DNA from 3 places in the Streptomyces sp. NPDC050704 genome. Region 1 is predicted to be linked to each of the others. Evidence: predicted binding sites of a transcription regulator. Region 1 holds the regulator's gene; each other region holds the start of a gene.
The links. Region 1 encodes HrcA, which represses chaperone genes, less so after heat shock. Its sites were predicted from a motif close to TTNGCACTCNGNNNNNCNGAGTGCNAA; they were not measured.
Positions count from the first base shown of each region.

Region 2: groL (chaperonin GroEL) is a predicted target of HrcA. The motif match lies at 1,888-1,914, and genes of this name have one in related genera.
Region 3: groES (co-chaperone GroES) is a predicted target of HrcA. The motif match lies at 2,510-2,536, and genes of this name have one in related genera.

Region 1 is NZ_JBFAHW010000230.1:1,389-5,404, reverse strand. Features, by position in the region: gene AB0I18_RS51280 (MBL fold metallo-hydrolase) at 1-795, opposite strand, end outside; gene hrcA (heat-inducible transcriptional repressor HrcA) at 995-2,011, shown strand; gene dnaJ (molecular chaperone DnaJ) at 2,012-3,148, shown strand; gene AB0I18_RS51265 (nitronate monooxygenase) at 3,337-4,016, shown strand, end outside.
Region 2 is NZ_JBFAHW010000059.1:60,473-64,488, forward strand. Features, by position in the region: gene groL (chaperonin GroEL) at 133-1,761, opposite strand; gene AB0I18_RS30500 (cold-shock protein) at 2,076-2,282, opposite strand; gene AB0I18_RS30505 (MoaD/ThiS family protein) at 2,739-3,014, opposite strand; gene thrC (threonine synthase) at 3,117-4,016, opposite strand, start outside.
Region 3 is NZ_JBFAHW010000025.1:28,456-32,471, reverse strand. Features, by position in the region: gene AB0I18_RS17140 (methyltransferase domain-containing protein) at 1-469, opposite strand, end outside; gene AB0I18_RS17135 (polysaccharide deacetylase family protein) at 560-1,543, shown strand; gene AB0I18_RS17130 (polysaccharide deacetylase family protein) at 1,555-2,319, shown strand; gene groES (co-chaperone GroES) at 2,681-2,989, shown strand; gene groL (chaperonin GroEL) at 3,139-4,016, shown strand, end outside.

The DNA of each region.
Region 1 (4,016 bases):
GAAACGCCGTGCCAGCGCGTCACGTTGGGCCCGTACGAACGCCGCGTCCACCGCCGCCCCGTGCCCGGGCACGTACACCGCGTCCTCGCCGCCCAGGTCGAGTAGCCGGTCCAGCGCGGCCGGCCAGTGCGACGGCACGGCGTCGGGCCCCGCCTGGGGCTCGCCGGACTCCTCCACGAGGTCACCGCAGAAGACGATCTCCGGGAAGTGCGTTCCGGGGACGCCGGGAACTCCGGGGATTCCGGGGACGCCGGGAACTCCAGGGGCTTCAGGGGTTCTGGGGGCTCCGGGGACGAGGACCACCAGGTCGTGGGACGTGTGGCCGGGGCCGACGTTCGCCAGCAGGACCTGCAGGCCGCCGCCCAGGTCGAGCGTCCACTCGCCGGACACCAGGTGCCGCGGCCGGACGAGGAGGTCCGCCGCCTCGTCGGCCTCGCGCGGGTCGGCGCCGTTGCGTACGGCGTCCGCGCGCAGTTCGTCCCGTTGGTCGGCGAGGACCCGTTCGAGGCCCACCGCGCCGAAGACCTCGACCCCCGCGAACGCGGCCGCGCCGAAAACGTGGTCGAAGTGCGGGTGTGTCAGCGCCAGGTGGGTGACCCGGCCGGTGCCGCCGAGCAGTTGCCGGGCCCGCGTACGCAGCAGCGCGCCCTCCCGCACACTCGACCCCGTGTCGATCGCGAGCGCCGCGCCCTCGCCCACCACCAGCCCGGCCGTGCAGTCCCACACCGGAAGCCGGCACCGCCCCACGCGCGGAGCCAGCTCCTCCCACCCCGCCTCGGCCCAGTCGGGGCTCAGCACGGCTCTTTCCAAGTCACCGTCACGGTCACCTTCATAGAACGACGCTATCCCCAGGTACCGGACAGAGCGGGCCCGCCCTTGCCGGGGCCGTACCCACCGGCCGTACACTTGCTGCGGGGGTGTTGGCACTCGCACGCGCTGAGTGCCAGGCGGAAACCACGGGGACCACGGGAAAGACGAGCTGGAGGTGTGCGCGATGCTCAGTGAACGCAGGCTCGAAGTGCTGCGCGCCATCGTCCAGGACTACGTGGGCACGGAGGAGCCGGTCGGCTCCAAGGCGCTCACGGAGCGGCACCGGCTCGGCGTCTCCCCGGCGACCGTCCGCAACGACATGGCCGTGCTGGAGGACGAGGGCTACATCGCCCAGCCGCACACCAGCGCCGGCCGCATCCCCACGGACAAGGGCTACCGCCTCTTCGTCGACAAACTCGCGGGCGTCAAGCCGATGACCGCGCCGGAGCGGCGGGCGATCCAGAACTTCCTGGACGGCGCCGTCGACCTCGACGACGTGGTGGGGCGGACCGTCCGGCTGCTCGCGCAGCTGACCAGGCAGGTCGCCGTCGTGCAGTACCCGTCGCTGACGCGCTCGACCGTGCGTCACGTGGAGTTGCTGTCGCTGGCTCCGGCCCGCGTCATGCTCGTACTGATCACGGACACCGGCCGGGTCGAGCAGCGCATGGTGGACTGCCCGGCCCCGTTCGGGGAGGCTTCGCTGGCGGATCTGCGCGCGCGGCTCAACAGCCGGGTGGCGGGCCGCCGGTTCGCGGACGTCCCGCAGCTGGTGCAGGACCTGACCGACGCCTTCGAGGCGGAGGACAGGGGTACGGTCGCGACGGTGCTCTCCACTCTGCTGGAGACACTCGTCGAGGAGACCGAGGAGCGGCTGATGATCGGCGGTACCGCCAATCTCACCCGCTTCGGACATGACTTTCCCCTCACCATCCGTCCGGTGCTGGAGGCCCTTGAGGAGCAGGTCGTGCTCCTCAAACTCCTAGGTGAGGTCAACGATTCGGGCATGGCTGTACGGATCGGTCACGAGAACGCCCATGAGGGACTCAACTCCACGTCGGTGGTCTCGGTCGGCTACGGTTCGGGCGGCGAGGCAGTAGCCAAACTGGGCGTGGTCGGACCGACCCGCATGGATTACCCGGGAACGATGGGAGCGGTACGAGCGGTGGCACGGTACGTCGGACAGATCCTGGCGGAGTCGTAAGTGGCCACGGACTATTACGCCGTACTCGGCGTGCGCCGCGATGCGTCCCAGGACGAGATCAAGAAGGCGTTCCGGAGGCTCGCTCGCGAGCTGCATCCGGACGTCAATCCCGATCCGAAGACGCAGGAGCGCTTCAAGGAGATCAACGCCGCCTACGAGGTGTTGTCGGACCCGCAGAAGAAGCAGGTCTACGACCTCGGCGGCGACCCGCTGTCCCAGGCGGGCGGCGGTGGCGCGGGAGGATTCGGCGCCGGCGGGTTCGGGAACTTCTCGGACATCATGGACGCGTTCTTCGGTACGGCGTCGCAGCGGGGCCCGCGGTCGCGTACGCGGCGCGGCCAGGACGCGATGATCCGGCTGGAGATCGAGCTCGACGAGGCCGCCTTCGGCACGACGAAGGACATCCAGGTCGACACGGCCGTCGTCTGCACCACCTGCAGCGGCGAGGGCGCCGCGCCGGGCACGTCCGCGCAGACCTGTGACATGTGCCGCGGTCGCGGCGAGGTGTCCCAGGTGACGCGGTCCTTCCTGGGCCAGGTCATGACGTCCAGGCCGTGCCCGCAGTGCCAGGGCTTCGGGACCGTCGTCCCGACGCCGTGTCCGGAGTGCGCCGGCGACGGCCGCGTACGGTCGCGGCGGACCCTGACCGTGAAGATCCCGGCCGGTGTCGACAACGGCACCCGGATCCAGCTCGCCGGTGAGGGCGAGGTCGGGCCCGGTGGCGGTCCCGCCGGTGACCTCTACGTCGAGATCCACGAACTTCCGCACACCGTCTTCCAGCGGCGCGGCGACGACCTGCACGTCACGGTCACGATTCCGATGACCGCGGCGGCGCTCGGTACGAAGGTTCCGCTGGAGACGCTCGACGGGCTCGAAGAGGTCGACATCCGCCCGGGCACCCAGTCCGGGCAGTCGATCCCCAAGCACGGCCGAGGCGTCACGCACCTGCGGGGCGGCGGACGCGGCGACCTCATCGTGCACGTCGAGGTCATGACTCCGGGCAAGCTGGACGCTGAGCAGGAGAGGTTGCTGCGCGAACTCGCCGTGCTGCGGGGTGAAGAGCGGCCCACGGGTCAGTTTCAACCGGGGCAACAGGGACTCTTCTCCCGGCTGAAGGACGCGTTCAACGGGCGCTGACCGCACCCCGCTGCCTTGACTTCGGTGGGGCTCGGGGGCTCGGGCTTCTGGGGGCTGCCGCCCCCAGACCCCCGCTTTTCGGCCTGGACGGCCTCGTCCTCAAGCGCCGGACGGGCTGGGTGGGCCTGGGCCGAGTCAGGAATCAAGCCGGATTCGGACTTGCTCAAGGGACGTGACAACATGCCGTCATGTCCTCCGCGCTGACCGGTCTTTTCCCTCTCCCGATCGTGCAGGCCCCCATGGCGGGCGGCGTCTCCGTGCCGCAGCTCGCCGCGGCCGTGTCCGAGGCAGGGGGGCTCGGTTTCCTCGCCGCCGGCTACAAAACGGCCGACGGCATGTACCAGGAGATCAAGCAGTTGCGCGGGGCCACGAGCCGTCCGTTCGGTGTGAATCTCTTCATGCCGCAGCCCGAGTACGCCGACCCCGCGGCCGTCGAGGTCTATGCCAACCAGCTGGCCGGCGAGGCCGCCTGGTACGAGACCGAGCTCGGTGACCGCGACAGCGGACGCGACGACGGATACGACGCCAAGCTGGCGGTCCTCCTCGACAACCCGGTGCCGGTGGTCTCTTTCCACTTCGGCTGTCCCACGCGCGAGGTCCTGGACTCCCTGAGCCGGGCCGGCACGCTCACGCTGGTCACGGCGACCACCGCCGAGGAGGCGCAGGCCGTGCAGTGGGCGGGCGCCGACGCGGTGATCGTGCAGGGCGTCGAGGCCGGCGGCCACCAGGGCACCCACCGGGACAATCCGGAGGCCGACCGTTCCGGCATCGGACTGCTCTCGCTGATCGCGCAGGTCCGCGAGACCGTGCAGATCCCGGTCGTCGCGGCCGGCGGCATCATGCGCGGCAGCCAGATCGCCGCCGCCCT
Region 2 (4,016 bases), on a different contig from region 1:
CGCCGCACACTTCTGTGACCCCGGACACGCCCGAGGGCGGCACCCCTGGATGGGGTGCCGCCCTCGTCTGCGTGCTGCGTACTTCGTACTGCGTCCTGCGGTGAACTACCGAGCCTGGGCTTTCGCCTGGGCTCAGAAGTCCATGTCGCCGCCGGGCATGCCGCCACCGGCGCCGGCGCCGGCCCCGGCCTTCTCGGGCTTGTCGGCGATGACGGCCTCGGTGGTGAGGAACAGCGCGGCGATGGACGCGGCGTTCTGCAGGGCGGAGCGCGTGACCTTCGCCGGGTCGATGATGCCCTCGGCGATCATGTCGACGTACTCACCGGTCGCGGCGTTCAGGCCGTGGCCGATGGGCAGGTTGCGCACCTTCTCGACGATGACGCCGCCTTCGAGACCACCGTTGACGGCGATCTGCTTGAGCGGGGCCTCCAGGGCGAGCTTCACGGCGTTGGCGCCGGTCGCCTCGTCACCTTCGAGGTCCAGCTTCTCGAAGACCGTGGTGGCCTGGAGCAGGGCGACGCCGCCACCGGCGACGATGCCCTCCTCGACGGCCGCCTTCGCGTTGCGAACGGCGTCCTCGATGCGGTGCTTGCGCTCCTTGAGCTCGACCTCGGTGGCGGCACCGGCCTTGATGACGGCCACGCCGCCGGCCAGCTTCGCCAGGCGCTCCTGGAGCTTCTCGCGGTCGTAGTCCGAGTCCGAGTTCTCGATCTCGGCACGGATCTGGTTGACCCGGCCCGCGACCTGGTCGGCCGAACCGGCGCCGTCCACGATCGTGGTCTCGTCCTTGGTGATGACGACCTTGCGGGCACGGCCGAGCAGGTCGACGGTCGCGTTCTCGAGCTTGAGGCCGACCTCCTCGGAGATGACCTCACCACCCGTGAGGATCGCGATGTCGGCCAGCATGGCCTTGCGGCGGTCACCGAAGCCCGGAGCCTTGACGGCGACGGACTTGAAGGTGCCACGGATCTTGTTGACGACCAGGGTCGACAGGGCCTCGCCCTCGACGTCCTCGGCGATGATCAGCAGCGGCTTGCCCGACTGCATGACCTTCTCCAGGAGCGGGAGCAGGTCCTTGACGTTACCGATCTTGGAGTTGGCGATGAGGATGTAGGGGTCGTCGAGCGACGCCTCCATCCGCTCCATGTCGGTGGCGAAGTACGCCGAGATGTAACCCTTGTCGAAGCGCATACCCTCGGTGAGCTCAAGCTCCAGACCAAAGGTCTGGGACTCCTCGACGGTGATGACGCCTTCCTTGCCGACCTTGTCCATGGCCTCGGCGATGAGCTCGCCGATCTGGGTGTCGGCGGCGGAGATGGAGGCCGTCGAAGCGATCTGCTCCTTGGTCTCGACATCCTTCGCCTGCTCCAGCAGGGCACCGGAGACGGCCTCGACGGCCTTCTCGATACCGCGCTTGAGAGCCATCGGGTTGGCGCCGGCGGCTACGTTGCGCAGACCTTCGCGCACGAGCGCCTGGGCGAGCACGGTCGCCGTGGTCGTTCCGTCGCCGGCGACGTCATCCGTCTTCTTGGCGACTTCCTTGACCAGCTCGGCGCCGATCTTCTCGTAAGGGTCCTCGAGCTCGATCTCCTTGGCGATGGAAACACCATCGTTGGTGATCGTGGGGGCGCCCCACTTCTTCTCGAGGACGACGTTGCGGCCCTTGGGGCCAAGGGTGACCTTGACGGCGTCGGCGAGCTGGTTCATCCCGCGCTCGAGACCGCGCCGTGCCTCCTCGTCGAACGCGATGATCTTGGCCATGTGAAGTGGTCCTCCCGGACTGGGGTGGATTGCTCCGGACCGCGCTGGCGCCCGCGACGGACGGCCTGCCTGCCTCGTGGTTCCCTGCCCCACCCGGCCTGCGGGCCTCACCCACCCGGTCCTTCGTTATCACTCTCACCATCAGAGTGCTAACGCCAATGATTAGCACTCGACCCATGCGAGTGCAAGCGGCTCACGATGATCCGCAGGTGGGAGCAGGGGCGTACGGGGCGCGCAGGCATGCCGAAGGGCTCGCACCCGAGGGTGCGAGCCCTTCGAAAGAAGAACGTCGCTGCAGTAAGTCGGCGCGTGCTTCAGCCGGTCGCCAGTCGGACCATGTCCGCCTGCGGCCCCTTCTGGCCTTGCGAGATCTCAAAATCGACTCGCTGACCCTCTTCCAGGGTGCGGTAGCCGTCCATCTGAATCGCGCTGTAGTGGACGAATACATCCGCACCACCGTCGACCGCGATGAAGCCGTACCCCTTCTCCGCGTTGAACCATTTGACGGTGCCCTGAGCCATGCCTAACTCCCCTATTACTGGCCCTTGCACAGACCCGCACTTCGCGGATCCGGGTCAGACCTCACCCCCCAACGGTTGGGGGTGTGCGCCGGAACGCGTCGACCGCGGCTGAATGTATCCGTCCAACTGCCGTCTGCAACAGGTCAATCGGACGAGAATTCTGAGCACTGCCGATCAGGAATATGTGGAGATTCCACGAAGATCCAGGGCAAGTCGGGCCCCATAAATGCCATAAGCGGCTCAAAAAGGCCGCTCACTTTGGCTGCTTCTTGTCGGGCTCCAGGCGTGAACTCATATGCGCCCGGCATGCGAAGCGAAGCAGGTTCCCCAACTGTACCGCGCTCAACCATACAGAATTGCCCCCTCCGTTTCTCTCACGGAGAGGGCAATTCGATGAACGCTCAGTAACTACAGTTACCGACGGTAATGATCAGCCTCCGGCACTGCGCTCAATGGTCAGCCTCCGGCGACGGCCGGAATGATCGAGACTCCGGCCCCGTCAGGCGTCGCCGTCTCCAGCCCCTGCTCGAAGCGGACGTCGTCGTCATTCACGTACACATTGACGAAGCGACGCAGCTTGCCCTGGTCGTCCAGGACGCGGGCGGCGATACCGGTGTGGTTCTTCTCAAGGTCGGCGATGACCTCACCGAGAGTCCCACCCTCGGCGGCCACCTCGGCCTTACCGCCCGTGTAGGTGCGCAGGATGGTGGGGATACGAACGTTGACGCTCATGGGGAGTGACCTCCGGTCGGGTATGGCTGGCGGCCCGCGCCCCTCAGGGGCGCGGGGAACTGCGCGACCAGCCCCCACCGGCCCGCAGCATGAATACGGCGTCTAGGAAGCGAGCCCAGCCTCACGGAACGAGTCAAGACTGGGACGGATGGTCGCAGTGAGCCCCGTGTCGGAGGCAACCGCGTCCAGGGTCTTGAGACCGTCACCCGTGTTCAGGACGACAGTCGTGAGCGTCGGATCCAGCAGCCCGTTCTCGATCAGCTTCTTCGCAACCCCCACCGTCACACCACCGGCGGTCTCCGCAAAGATTCCCTCGGTCCGCGCCAGCAACTTGATCGCGTCCACGACCTGCTCGTCGTTCACGTCCTCCACGGCACCCCCGGTACGCCGCGCGATGTCAAGCACGTACGGCCCGTCCGCGGGGTTTCCGATGGCGAGCGACTTGGCGATCGTGTTCGGCTTCTGCGGCCGTACGACGTCGTGTCCGGCCTTGTAGGCCACGGACACCGGCGAGCAGCCCTCGGCCTGGGCGCCGAAGATCTTGTACGGCTTGTCCTCGACGAGCCCGAGCTCGATCAGCTCCTTCAGACCCTTGTCGATCTTCGTGAGCTGGGAGCCGGAGGCGATGGGCACGACCAGCTGGTCCGGGAGCTGCCAGCCGAGCTGCTCGCAGATCTCGTACGCCAGGGTCTTGGAGCCCTCCGCGTAGTAGGGCCGCAGGTTGACGTTGACGAAGCCCCAGCCCTCGCCGGCCGGGTCGCCGATCAGCTCGGAGCAGAAACGGTTCACGTCGTCGTAGTTGCCCTCGATGCCGACGAGCTCGCCGCCGTAGACCGCGGCCATGACGACCTTGCCCTGCTCCAGGTCGTGCGGGATGAACACGCAGGAACGGAAGCCGGCCCGGGCGGCGGCGGCGCCCACCGCGCCGGCCAGGTTGCCGGTGGAGGAGCAGGAGAGGGTGGTGAAGCCGAAGGCGCGGGCGGCCTCGATGGCCTGGGCGAC
Region 3 (4,016 bases), on a different contig from region 1:
CCTCGCGCACTTCCACGAGGTCGGTGAGCCCGAGCGCGTCGGCGTTCGCCCGGGCCACCGCACAGGTCAGCGGGTCGCGGTCGACGGCGAGGACCCGGACCCCGGCACGGGCGAGCGCGATCGCGTCACCGCCGATGCCGCAGCACAGGTCGGCGACGGAACGCACACCGAGCTCCCGGAAACGCCCGGCACGGTACGCGGCGACGGTCGCCCGGGTCGACTGCTCCACCCCGTTCGGCGTGAAGAACATCCGCCCCGCGTCCGCCGCGCCGAACTTCACCACGGCCCGCTGCCGCAACCGGGCCTGCCCGAGCGCCGCCGAGACGAGTTCCACGGGGTGCTCCCGCCGCAGCCGCGTGGCCACGGCCAGCTCCTGAGCCGGTTCGGTGCCGCGCACCTCGTCGAGCAGGGCACGGCCCTCCGGGGTGAGGAGCGAGATGAAAGAGGCCAGCGGATCGAGGTCGTTCACCGGCCCATTGTGGGCCAGTCGGTGGATGGCGCGCGCGTGGTGGCGGTGTCGGGGGTCGGTAAGGGCCACGACCTGTGAGGATCCAACCCCATGCGACTTGTACGACAAAATGACATTAATAGTGCAAGCGGGGCGAACGATGACGCCCCTCCAGGGGCGCGGGGACCTGCGCGAGCAGCCCCCACCGGCCCGCAGATCACGCACCGCCCGTCGCGCGCAGCGCGGAAGACTCTCGCCCTGCTGACCCTCACAGCAATCGCCTCCGGCTGTTCGGAAACAGGCCCCGCCCACGTCAAGCCGGCCGCAGGCCAACAGCCCCTCAAGGCTCAACGCACCCCAGCCCTGGACGCCCACGCCCACCCCCAGGCCAGCGCACGCGCCAAGCGCTGGGGCCTGGCAAAGGTCCCCCTGTCCCCACCCCGCGCCCCCACGAAGAAGCCGCGCATCACCACCCGCAAAGGCTTCGAGGTGGCCGGCCACAGGAAACTCCCGCCGGTCTTCACGACCGTCCCCACCAAGGACAGGGTCGTCTTCCTCACCATCGACGACGGCGCCGAGAAGGACCCGGCGTTCCTGCGGATGATGAGCGACCTGAAGATCCCGTACACCGCCTTCCTCAGCGACTACCTGGTCAAGGAGGACTACGGCTACTTCAAGAAGATGCGGGACCGTGGCGTCGTACTGAACAACCACACCCTCAACCACCGCTACCTGCCCCGCCTTTCGTACGCCGCGCAGAAGCGCGAGATCTGCGGCATGCAGGACGTGATCGAGAAGCGGTACGGCACCCGCCCGACCCTCTTCCGCCCGCCCTTCGGCAACTACGACGAGAACACCCTGCGCGCCGCCAGGGCCTGTGGCATCAAGGCGGTCCCGCTGTGGAACGAGGAGGTCTTCGTCGACCGCTGGGACTACCGGGAGTGGGACCGCGCCCTCCGCCCCGGCGACATCGTCCTCAGCCACTTCCGCGGCAGGGAGCATTGGAAGGGCACGATGCCCGACATGGTCCGCCGCTTCATGAAGCTGGTCACGGACAAGGGGTACGCGGTGGCCCGGCTGGAGGACTACCTGTGAGGCGGCGGGCGATGGCCGTGCTGCTCGCCGGGGTGGTCGGCCTCAGCGGCTGCGCCCAGTCCGCCGCCCCCTCCATCGACGGCTCCATCGAGCGGCCGGCCAGGCAGGCCACGCAGCAGGTGCGCCCGCACGGGCCCACGGCGGACACGTACCGCCGCTGGGGGCTCCCGGCCCCGCTCGCCCGTCCTCCCAGGGCCCCCGCCAAGACCCCCGTACACGCGGCGGGACCAGGCCTGCCGCCCGTCGTCGACCGGGTGCCCACCCGCGACCGGGTCGTCTTCCTGACCTTCGACGACGGCGCCGAGAAGGATCCGCGGTTCGTCGACATGGTCCGTGAACTGCGGCTGCCGGTCAGCATGTTCCTCACGGACCGTGTCGCCGGACCGGGGTACGCCCATTTCGGCCGGCTGCGCGCGGTCGGCGCGAGCGTGCAGAACCACACCCTCGACCACCCGTACCTGCCGGGCCTCCCGTACGCGGGCCAGCGCGCGGAGATCTGCGGCCAGCAGGAGAAGCTCAAGCAGCGCTTCGGCATCCGCCCCCGGCTCTTCCGCCCGCCGTACGGCGCCTACGACGACGACACCCTGCGCGCGGCCGCCGACTGCGGAGTCGCGGCGGTCGTCCTGTGGCGCACCCCGCACCGGCTCCGACCGGGCGCCATCCTCCACTGCCCCGAGGGCACACACGGCACAACCCTCACGGAGACGACGATCAGAATCCTGACCAGCATCCAGAGGCAGGGCTTCACGGTGGCGCGCCTGGAGGACTACCTGTAGGGCCCTTTCTGCCTCTAGGGCTTCCCCTGCTCCGGGGCACTTTCTGCGGAGGCCAGTCCAGCCCCACCCAGCCCGTCCGGCGTTTGAGGACGAGGCCGTCCAGGCCGAAAAGGGGGTCTGGGGGCGCAGCCCCCAGTGACGCTCACCCCAGCTCCGGGCAACCGAAATCCGGCTGAGCCGCCGCGGGCAACTGGCACTCCGCTTGACCGAGTGCTAACCGCGGTCATAGTCTCAGCTCTGGCACTCCCCCTAGGAGAGTGCCAATAGCGACGGGCAGGTCCGGCACCCGCGACGACGGATCCACCTGGTCGCCACCTCAGACAGTTAACCCCGTGAGATCTCCGAAGGGGGAGGTCGGATCGTGACGACCACCAGCTCCAAGGTTGCCATCAAGCCGCTCGAGGACCGCATTGTGGTCCAGCCGCTGGATGCCGAGCAGACCACGGCCTCTGGCCTGGTCATCCCGGACACCGCGAAGGAGAAGCCCCAGGAGGGCGTCGTCCTTGCGGTGGGCCCGGGTCGGTTCGAGAACGGCGAGCGCCTGCCGCTCGACGTGAAGACCGGCGACATCGTGCTGTACAGCAAGTACGGCGGCACCGAAGTGAAGTACAACGGCGAGGAGTACCTCGTCCTCTCGGCCCGCGACGTACTCGCGATCATCGAGAAGTAGTTCACCTAGGCATTACTGCATTACCGAGCACCACCGCTTTCAGAGCTGCGCCCCTGGCCCCCGCGACCATTAAGAAGCCGGGCGTCGGGGGCGCAGTTCGTTCACCCCAAGACTCACACCTCTAGATTTCCGAGAGGGCCAACGCTCCCATGGCGAAGATCCTGAAGTTCGACGAGGACGCCCGTCGCGCCCTCGAGCGCGGCGTCAACAAGCTTGCCGACACGGTCAAGGTGACGATCGGCCCCAAGGGCCGCAACGTCGTCATCGACAAGAAGTTCGGCGCCCCCACCATCACCAACGACGGTGTCACCATCGCCCGCGAGGTCGAGGTCGACGACCCGTACGAGAACCTCGGCGTCCAGCTGGTGAAGGAGGTGGCGACCAAGACCAACGACGTAGCGGGTGACGGTACGACCACCGCCACCGTGCTGGCCCAGGCGCTCGTCCGCGAGGGCCTGAAGAACGTCGCCGCCGGCGCGTCCCCCGCCCTTCTGAAGAAGGGCATCGACGCTGCCGTCGCCGCGGTCTCCGCGGAGCTCCTCGCGACCGCGCGCCCGATCGACGAGAAGTCCGACATCGCCGCCGTGGCCGGTCTGTCCGCCCAGGACAGCCAGGTCGGCGAGCTCATCGCCGAGGCGATGGACAAGGTCGGCAAGGACGGTGTCATCACCGTCGAGGAGTCCAACACCTTCGGTCTGGAGCTGGACTTCACCGAGGGCATGGCCTTCGACAAGGGCTACCTGTCGCCGTACATGGTGTCCGACCAGGAGCGTATGGAGGCCGTCCTCGACGACCCGTACATCCTGATCCACCAGGGCAAGATCGCCTCCATCCAGGACATGCTGCCGCTGCTGGAGAAGGTCATCCAGACCAACTCCTCCAAGCCGCTGCTGATCATCGCCGAGGACGTCGAGGGCGAGGCCCTGTCGACCCTGGTCGTGAACAAGATCCGCGGCACGTTCAACGCGGTGGCCGTCAAGGCCCCCGGCTTCGGTGACCGCCGCAAGGCGATGCTCGGCGACATGGC